Regions from separate parts of the Mesorhizobium sp. M1E.F.Ca.ET.063.01.1.1 genome, predicted to be linked through region 2. Evidence: riboswitches for the same ligand, from Rfam matches in the RefSeq annotation. Region 2 holds a riboswitch; the other holds the start of a gene.
What was found. Region 2 has a riboswitch for cobalamin ahead of bluB (5,6-dimethylbenzimidazole synthase). Riboswitches for the same ligand answer to the same signal wherever they lie in the genome.
Positions count from the first base shown of each region.

Region 1: another riboswitch for cobalamin. It lies ahead of EOA29_RS21555 (co-chaperone GroES); the one in region 2 lies ahead of bluB (5,6-dimethylbenzimidazole synthase).

Region 1 covers NZ_RZSC01000333.1:887-5,847, forward strand. The annotation lists gene EOA29_RS21540 (fatty acid desaturase) at 1-698, opposite strand, end outside; partial or broken gene EOA29_RS21545 (hypothetical protein) at 784-963, opposite strand; gene groL (chaperonin GroEL) at 990-2,612, opposite strand; gene EOA29_RS21555 (co-chaperone GroES) at 2,718-3,035, opposite strand; cobalamin riboswitch at 3,034-3,320, opposite strand; partial or broken gene EOA29_RS21560 (vitamin B12 dependent-methionine synthase activation domain-containing protein) at 3,395-4,961, opposite strand, start outside.
Region 2 covers NZ_RZSC01000240.1:2,896-7,856, reverse strand. The annotation lists partial or broken gene EOA29_RS17945 (pirin family protein) at 1-105, opposite strand, end outside; gene EOA29_RS17940 (DUF2277 domain-containing protein) at 114-380, opposite strand; gene EOA29_RS17935 (exodeoxyribonuclease VII small subunit) at 404-655, opposite strand; gene EOA29_RS17930 (histone deacetylase family protein) at 659-1,585, opposite strand; cobalamin riboswitch at 1,701-1,879, shown strand; gene bluB (5,6-dimethylbenzimidazole synthase) at 1,920-2,651, shown strand; gene EOA29_RS17920 (hypothetical protein) at 2,684-3,664, opposite strand; gene EOA29_RS17915 (TetR/AcrR family transcriptional regulator) at 3,899-4,492, opposite strand; gene EOA29_RS17910 (MFS transporter) at 4,614-4,961, shown strand, end outside.

The sequences.
Region 1 (4,961 bases), on a different contig from region 2:
ACGCCAGCCGCACCTGCCAGCAGTGCGACCGGCAGGTGGATTAGGAGAAAGGTAGCCAAACCGACGGTCCATACCATCAAGGCAGACAGCGTGACGATCGCAATATTCGTCAGCATGGTCGAAATCCAAGGCAGAGCACCCGAGCTCATCATCCCGAACGGTAGGCGCTGCTTGAATAGGAATAGCCAAGCTGGCCCGATCCCGAACATCACAAGCGGGTGCCGGTACAGCCGGTAACCGACCCGCTTTATCGGCGAAAGGGCACGGTATTCGGCAATCGTCAGCGTGGTGATGTCACCGACTCCGCGTTCGTCGAGATTGCCTGCAGTCGCATGATGGGCGGCGTGAGCGCGCCTCCAATAGTCATATGGGGTCAGAGTCAGGACCCCAAGCAGGCGGCCGGTCCAGTCATCGAGTCCGCGACGGGCGAAGAACGAGCCGTGGCCGCAATCGTGCTGGATCATGAACAGCCTAAGCAGGAAGCCGCTGGCAGGAAGGATCGCGATCAGCCCGGGCCAGAAGCTGTTGGTCAGCGAAAGACAAGCAGCCGCCCAGAAGATGGCGAAAGGGACAAGAGTGATGAACAGTTCGAAGGCGCTACGCCCTAGACGCGGCTGTCGGTATTTCGCCAGCTTCTTCAACCACGCTCCGGCATTGTCTTCAACAAGTGAAGCGGGTGGATAGACATGTGCGCTCATTATAACCAGTCCGTTTTTCGCCACCCTGCGATCATCTGCTAGGGCAATGGCCGCGCCCGTGGGATTGGGCGCAGGTGTTGAAGTATTAGGCCTGACGGGCCTTGCGGGGCGCCTCGTCGGCCACGACGCGCGAGACCCGATTGCCCATTTCTGTCTGACGGGCTCCGGCTTCCGCCCTTACCTCAGCCTTGGCAGCCGCAGCTTCCGCCAAAACCCGCTCATTGTCGGCGACCTTCAGCGCTTCGCGCTCGGCGCGATGGGCATCGCAGCGCGTTCCCGGCAGGGAGTCGGTCAATTGCCCATGCCACCGCCGGGGGATGGCGCGGCATCCTTGGCTGGAACGTCGGTGATCATGGCCTCGGCGGTGATCAACAGGGCGGCGATCGAACCGGCGTCCTGGAGTGCGGTCCGCACCACCTTTGCCGGGTCGACGATGCCAGCCTTGATCATATCGACATAAATCTCGTTCTGGGCGTCGAAGCCCTGATTGTAGTCCTTGCCCTTGGAGAGCTTGCCGACGACGATCGAACCTTCGACGCCTGCATTTTCTGCGATCTGGCGGACCGGCGCCTCAAGCGCCCTCAGCACGATCGAGATACCCGCCGTCACATCGGCATTGGCGCCATTCAAGCCGGCAAGCGCCGATCTGGCGCGCAAGAGCGCCACGCCACCGCCTGCAACGATGCCTTCTTCCACAGCGGCACGCGTAGCATTCAGCGCGTCGTCGATGCGATCCTTCTTTTCCTTGACTTCGGACTCGGTGGCGCCGCCGACGCGAATGACCGCAACGCCGCCGGCGAGCTTCGCCAGTCGCTCCTGCAGCTTTTCCTTGTCGTAGTCGGAAGTGGTTTCCTCGATCTGACTTTTGATCTGCTGTATGCGCGCCTGAATGGTCGCCTTGTTGCCGGCGCCGTCTATGATCGTGGTCGTGTCCTTCTCGATCAGCACGCGCTTGGCGCGGCCGAGCATGTCAATGGCAATGTTCTCCAGTTTGATGCCGAGATCCTCGGAAATCATCTGGCCGGCGGTGAGCACGGCGATGTCTTCCAGCATCGCCTTGCGGCGATCGCCGAAGCCAGGCGCCTTGACGGCCGCGACCTTGAGGCCGCCGCGCAGCTTGTTGACGACGAGCGTCGCCAGCGCCTCGCCCTCGACATCCTCGGCGATGATCAACAATGGCTTGCCACTTTGCACCACGGCTTCGAGGATCGGCAGCAGCGTTTGCAGATTGCCGAGCTTCTTTTCATGGATGAGGACGTAGGCGTCCTCCAGCTCGGCGCGCATCTTCTCGGCATTGGTGACGAAATAGGGCGAGAGATAGCCGCGGTCGAACTGCATGCCTTCGACGACGTCGAGTTCGGTCTCGGCGGTCTTTGCTTCCTCGACGGTGATGACGCCGTCGTTGCCGACCTTGTCCATCGCCTTGGCGATCATGTCGCCGACGGTGGCATCGCCATTGGCGGCGATGGTGCCGACCTGCGCGATCTCACCGGCCGATTTGACCTTCTTGGACCGCGCCTGGACTTCCTTGACCACCGCGGCAACGGCCTGGTCGATGCCACGCTTCAGGTCCATCGGGTTCATGCCGGCGGCGACGAGCTTGGCGCCTTCGCGCAGGATCGATGCGGCCAGCACCGTGGCGGTGGTTGTGCCGTCACCGGCAAGGTCGTTGGTCTTCGAGGCCACTTCGCGCACCATTTGCGCGCCCATGTTCTCGAACTTGTCGGCAAGCTCGATTTCCTTGGCGACGGCGACGCCGTCCTTGGTGATGCGTGGCGCGCCATAGGCCTTGTCGATGACGACATTGCGGCCCTTGGGGCCTAGTGTCACCTTGACGGCGTTGTTGAGAAGCTCGACGCCGCGCAGCATGCGGTCGCGGGCATCGGTGGAGAATTTGATTTCCTTGGGGGGCATGATTTTTCCAGTTCGGTTGGGACGGCAAGACGCCGACGGCGTCGCCCGGAGACTCAGAATCGGGAGCGTCCTATGCGCGTCCGGTGAATACGCGCGGCGCGCACGTCAGGCGGCCCTCTTGGCAGCCACGGTCTTGTTGAAGATGATGCCCATGATGTCGGCTTTCTTCATGATCAGAAGGTCATCGCCGTCGATCTTGACCTCGGTGCCCGAGTATTTGCCGAACAGGATCAGGTGGCTCGCCTTGGCCTTGAGCGCGACCAGCGCGCCGTCTTCGTCGCGTGCGCCCTGGCCGACGGCGATGACTTCGCCTTCCTGCGGCTTTTCCTTGGCATTGTCGGGAACAATGATGCGGCCCTTGGATTTGGTGTCACTTTCCGCGCGCCTGATGACGACGCGGTCTTGGAGTGGCCGGAATTTCATGGAAGCTTCTTTCTGAGGCCGGCATAGCGGCCACGCCCATATATAGCCCGGTTGGCACTCGTTAGATAGAAGTGCCAAACTTAATTCTCGAGCGCCCCAAAATAGTGGAAATCGAGATAGGGGTAATCAAAAACAGTTCCGCCATCTCGGCAGCTTCCCAGGCCTTGGCCCAGTGGTCCTTGTGGAGACGAAAAGCGCCGCTGCCGTAGCGGGGGCAGCGCCGGCACCGACTTCCCAATTATCCCATCCGCGAGACGAACGTGCACCTTAAGCACCCTGATCAAATCATCGATCGCCCAAACCGGTCCACAGGAATGCGAGATCGGTCAGGGGCAAGGACGACTGGCGGTAATAGGGACTTACTCCGCCGCTTCGGCGTAGCGCGCCGGCACATAGTTGAGGATCGGCCCAAGCCAGCGCTCGACCTCGGCCAGCGGCATGGCCTTGCGCCGCGCATAGTCCTCGACCTGATCGCGCTCGACCTTAGCGACGCCGAAATAATAGCTTTCGGGATGCGACAGGTAGATGCCGGAGACGGAGGAGCCGGGCCACATGGCGAAGCTTTCGGTCAGGCTGACGGCCGCATTGCGTTCGCCGTCGAGCAGACGAAACAGCGTCGCCTTTTCCGTATGGTCGGGTTGCGCCGGATAGCCAGGTGCCGGGCGGATGCCGCGATAGGGTTCGCCGATCAGGTCGTCCGGGGCCAGGTTCTCATCGGGCGCGTAACCCCAGAACTCCTTGCGCACCTTCTCGTGCATGCGCTCTGCGAAGGCTTCGGCGAAACGGTCGGCCAGCGCCTTGACCATGATCGAGGAATAGTCGTCGTTGGCCCGCACGAAGCGCTCGGCGATCGTCACTTCCTCGATGCCCGCGGTGACTATGAAGCCGCCCACATAGTCGGCCTTGCCGCTGTCCACAGGCGCCACGAAATCCGACAGTGCGACATTGGCCTTGCCGTCGCGCTTGGCCAGCTGCTGGCGCAGCGTGAAGAATGTCGCCAGTTCGTGCGAGCGGGCCTCATCCGTGAACAGTCTGATATCGTCGCCGGCGGTATTGGCCGGCCAGAAGCCGATCACGCCCTTGGGCGCAAACCATTTTTCCGCGATGATCTTCGCCAGCATCGCCTGGGCGTCCTCGAAGAGCTGGCGTGCCGCCGGCCCCTGGTCCTCGTCGTCGAGGATTTTGGGATAGCGGCCCTTCAACTCCCAGGTTTGGAAGAATGGCGTCCAGTCGATATAGCGGGCAAGCTCGGCCAGATCCCAGCCTTCGAAGACCTTTAGGCCAAGGAAGGACGGTTTTGGCGGCTCGTAGCCCGTCCAGTCGACCTTGTGGGCATTGGCCCGCGCCCTGGCGAGCGGCAGCCGCTGCTTGTCGGCTTCGCTGCGCGCATGCGCGTCGGCAACCTTCTTGTACTCCGCGCGAACGTTCTCGACATAGCCGGCCTTGGCCTCGTTCGACAGCAGTGCCGACACCACGCCGACGGCGCGGCTGGCGTCGGCGACATACACCGTCTGGCCTTTCGCATAGCGCGGATGGATCTTGACCGCCGTATGCACGCGGCTGGTCGTCGCACCGCCGATCAGCAGCGGAATGTCGAAGCCTTCACGTTCCATCTCGGCCGCCATATGCGCCATCTCGTCGAGCGAGGGCGTGATCAGGCCGGACAGGCCGATGACGTCGACCTTTAGCTCACGCGCCGTCTGCAGGATCTTCGCCGCAGGCACCATGACGCCAAGATCGATGATCTCATAATTGTTGCAGGCAAGGACTACGCCGACGATGTTCTTGCCGATGTCGTGGACATCGCCCTTTACCGTCGCCATCAGGATCTTGCCGGCGGTCTGGCGCTCGCCATTGTCGATCCCGCTGGCGGCGTTCGCCAGCTTCTCCGCCTCCATGTGCGGCAGCAGGCCGGCCACCGCCTGC
Region 2 (4,961 bases):
CTCGAAGCCGCCGATGTCCTTGGCGTTGGGGATCACCATCAATTCGATCTGGTCGCAGGCGAAGGCGTCGCCGGCCTCGGGATCGTTGCCTGGAAAGAAGCTCATGGCAGGTCTCAGGCGAAGCGGAGCGCGGATCTGGCTTTCGCCTTGGCCGCCTCTTCCTCGCGATTGCGCGGATGCTGGGTGGTTTCCATCGAATCGAGCAGTTCGCGCGCCGCGGCGGCAATCGCCTCGACGGCATGGTGGAAGGCGTGCTCGTTGCGCTTGGAGGGCTTGGTCGAGCCGCTCAGCTTGCGCACGAACTGCAGGGCTGCATCATGGACCTCGTCGTCGGTTGCCGGCGGTTCGAAGTTGAACAGGGTCTTGATGTTTCGGCACATGCTTGAACTCCTTGCAACACACCTTACTCGGCGTCGAGCGGCTCCGTTCCAACCGGCTTGCCGTCGCGCGAAAGCCTGATCTTCTCGACTTTGTCCTCGGCCGCCTTGAGCAACCGGTCGCAATGCGCCTTCAGCGCCTCGCCGCGCTCGTAGATCCGGATGGACTGGTCGAGCGGGACGTCGCCGCGCTCCAGATCATCGACGATCTTCTCCAGCGCGTCGAGCGCCTGTTCGAAGCTCATCGTTTTGACGTCTTGGTTAGCTTCATCAGCCATCATTTATCCTTTCATCAGCCGCCCGACATGGGCGGCGACCGAAAATGCCAGTCCCTGCAGATCGTAGCCGCCCTCCAGCAGGCTGACGAGCCGGTTGCCGCTATGGCGCCCGGCGCGCTCCATCAACTGGCCGGTTGCCCAATCGAAATCGTCCTCGGTCAGGTTGATCTCGGCGAGCGGATCGCGATGGTGCGCATCGAAGCCGGCGGAAATGATGATCAGGTCCGGCGCGAACGCGTCGATCGACGGCAGCACGCGCGAAAGGAAGGCGTCGCGGAACAGCTCGCTGCCGGTGCGGGGTGCCAGCGGCGCGTTGACGATGTTGCCGGCGCCGGTTTCGCTTTTCGCGCCGGTGCCCGGATAGAGCGGCATCTGGTGCGTCGAGCAATAAAGCACCGACGGATCGTCCCAGAAGATGTCCTGCGTGCCGTTGCCGTGGTGGACGTCCCAATCGACGATGGCGACGCGCTCGGCCTGATGCTTCTTCTGTGCATGACGGGCGGCGATCGCCGCGGTGTTGAACAGGCAAAAGCCCATCGCGGTGGTCTTTTCGGCGTGGTGGCCGGGCGGGCGCGCGGCGACGAAGGCATTGGCGGCGCGGCCTTCGAAGACATCGTCTATCGCCGCGTTGGCGGCACCGATCGCCGTCACCGCGGCCTGCCAGCTCTTCGGGCTGGCGCTGGTGTCGGCGTCGATGGAGACGATACCGCTTGCGGGAATGGCCGCGCGGATGCGGGCAACAAAATCTTCCGGATGCGCGTAGAGGATGGTCGCCTCGTCGCCTTCCGGCGCCTTGACGCGGTCGAGAGCCGAAAAAGCCTCGTCATCCAGCACGCGCTCGATGGCGCGCAAACGGTCCGGCCTTTCAGGGTGGCCGGGCGGCGTGAGGTGTTCCAAGAATACCGGATGGGTGTAGAGACGGGTGGTCATGGCGCCTAATCTAGGCACGCGTGGCCCGGATGACCATGTTTGATGGCCGAATGGCTGGGGAAAATTGCGCCCGATAGTGTCGCTGGCGGCATTGGCGCGGCCTCTGCTTCGCGATAAGGTCGGACTGCTGCCTGGTGCCCGCGAGGCGGGAGAATCGGGAACACGGTTGAACTCCGTGGCGTGCCCAACGCTGTGAGGGGGACCGCGCCGGCAAAAGCCACTGTCCTAGACGGGAAGGCGCCGGACGTGGGTCGATCCCGAGCCAGAAGACCGGCCCGGCAGACATGGTCTTCCGCATGGTCAGGCGGAGGACTGCTGTCGCAAGGGACAAGCGATGCAGGCACAAGCGGCCGCCATGGGCGGCGATGACTTTGACCAATTGGCGCGCGATGCCGTCTATCGGGCGATGTTCACCCGGCGCGACGTGCGCAGCCATTTCGTTGCCGACGGTATCGACGATGCCGTTCTGGCGCGGCTGCTGACGGCCGCCCATCACGCGCCGTCGGTCGGCTACATGCAGCCCTGGAATTTCATCGTTATCCGCGATGTGACAAGGCGGCGGCAGGTGCGCGACCTGTTCCTTGCCGCGCGCGAGCAGGAATTGCCGGCGATCGAGGCGGAGCGGCAGGCGCTCTACCGCAAGCTGAAGCTCGAGGGCATCTGCGAAAGCGCGCTCAATCTCTGCATCACCTGCGACCGGCAGCGTTCAAGGAACTCGCCGCTCGGGCGCTGGCACAACCCGGAAATGGACCTCTACAGCACCGTCTGCGCGGTGCAGAACTTCTGGCTGGCGGCGCGGGCGGAAGGTGTCGGCGTCGGCTGGGTGAGCATCATCGAAACGGACGCGCTGAAGCGGCTCCTGTCGATCCCCGAGCACGTCACGCCGGTTGCCTATCTCTGCGTCGGCCGTGTTTCGGAATTCGCGCCGAGGCCGGACCTCGAGGCGCATGGCTGGGGCAAGCGCCTGCCGCTGGCCGAGCTGGTGATGAGCGAGACCTTTTGCGGCGCCGGCGAGGCGCCGCTCAAGTCGGCGATTGCCCGCCTCGGAGAGCAGCCGAAGCCGTGATCGGGCTGCCGTCGTGATCAAGGGGCTGCCGATCAAGCAGCCCGGGGCGAATCCCAGCGCGAGCCGCCGAAGGAGCCGAGCGCCTTGTCGCGAAGCTCTCTGAATTTCGATGACGCTTCGGCCAGCCGCTGATCCCATTCCGGGTTCGGAACCTGGCCTTCGATGGCGTCGAAATAGACCTGCATCAGCGAGACGATGGCGAAGGGTTCGATGAAGGCCGCCTTGAAGGCCCAGGCAAAGACGATTGCCAGCACGAAGGCCCAGCCGGCAAGCTGGCCCGGCATGACCCACAGGATCGCGCCTGCCGGCGCCAGCATCAAAAGAAAGATGACGAAGGACACGCCCCACATGATCACCGCCAGCCAGACGGCGTTCTTGACCATGTGCTTGCCGTTCTGCGCGTAGAGCACGACGCCTTGCCTGGCGGTTTCGAACGGAGAGTTCGAATTGATGCGGATGTTGTAGCCGAGGATGATCTCGTCGACATAGGTCAGCGACAGGCGGATGACGGTGTTGATGAAGCTGACGAGGCCGTTCAAGCCCGGAATGGGCAAGAACGCCGCGATGCCGCCGATCAGGCCGGTGATGGCGCGGATGGCGCCCTTCACCAATTGGTCGACGACGAAAAGAATGTTGGCCTCGGCGAAGCGCTGGGTCACCACTTCCTTCGCATAGGCGATCTGGCGCTGGCCGTCGGGGACGTCGTGGCCATCGATCAGGTGGACCATGACGGCGATGTGACCGGCCTTGAGCACATAGAGGATATATTCGCGGATCCAGTAGACGGCGATCGAGACGACGCCGAAGCCGACAACCCCGCCCCACAAGGCAAAGGACATCGGTCCATCGGGATCGGTGGAGATGTGGCCGACACCGTAGCCGACGCTGGCGCCGGTGCCGGTCGCCATGATGTAGGCCAACGTGATGCCGAAATAGACGATCATGCGAAAGACGATGAACGGCCATGTCCGCATCATGATGGACACCGACCGGCCGATGCTGAAGTCCCACATGGCCCCGACTCTCCCGCCTCGCGCATGACCCCGAAAATCGGAATCGATTTTCGGAAAGGATCATGCGGCATAGTCAAAGTGTTACAGCGTCCTTTGCGCGTTCGAAGAACGCGCGGCGCTGTAAGAGAATGGTCGAGGAGGATGCGCTCGCGCCTGTCATTGTCAATTGCGACGGCGCCGCGCCAGTCCCAAAACCGGTGCACAAACCGGCGATATCCTTACCCGATCGTGCAGTCAGGGCTTTTTGCGCAGTCCTTCCAGTAGCTGCTTGAACGCCGCTATCGCCTTCTTCGACGTCGCCTCGGGGTCGTTCGAATTGGCAATGCGTTGCGAGGCCTGGCTGCTGGCGCCGTTGATCAGCCGCGCGGCGGTCTCGGGGTCGAGATCGGGCACGACGACGCCCTCTTCCTGCAGTCTCGTCAGATGATCCGTCATCGACGCGGTGCAGGCATTGGCGTTCGACCACTGCGCCGGATCGCCCAGCACCGCCGGGCCGTCGCGGAACATGATGCGCTGGATTTCCGGCTCCAACGCCATCTCGATATAGGTGGTGCATTCGTCGACGAAGCGCTGCCAGCGGGTCGGCGCTCTCGCCGCCACCTCGTTCACCCGCGCAGCCATCTCGCCGTCGATCTCGGCGATCACCGCCTGCAGCAGTCCCCTCTTGTCGCCGAAATGGTGGTAGAGCGCGCCGCGCGTCAGGCCCGCTGAAGCGGTGAAATCGTCCATCGAGGCCTCGGTATAGCCGATCGTGCCGAAGGCATGGCGCGCGGCCGCGATCAGCTTGGCGCGCGTCTCGGCGATCATCTCCTTGCGGGGTCTGTGCACGGTTTCTGGCTCTATTCACATACGTCTCGTATGCCAATTGACATACGCGACGTATGAACTATCTGACATTCATACGCTGCGTATGTAATTGCGGCGCCCTTCCTTGTCGAGGAGCAGGACCATGCGAAACCCCTATTCGGAAATCTTTCGGGCTCCCGGAACGAAAGGCTTTGCCGCGGCCGCCTTCATGGCGCGGCTGCCGATCGCCATGGCGCCGATCGGCATCGTGGCGATGCTGTCGCAGACGCATGGCGAATACTGGCTGGCCGGCGCCGTCTCGGCCACTTACGCGCTGGTCAACGCCTTCCTGTCGCCGCAGATCTCGCGGCTGGTGGACCGGCTCGGCCAGACCAGCATAGCCGTCCCGACGACGCTCGTTTCGGCGCTTTCCTTCGCGGCCTTGATCGCGGCGGCCAATCAGCACTGGCCGGTATGGACCCTGTTCCTGTCCGCGCTGCTTGCCGCCTTG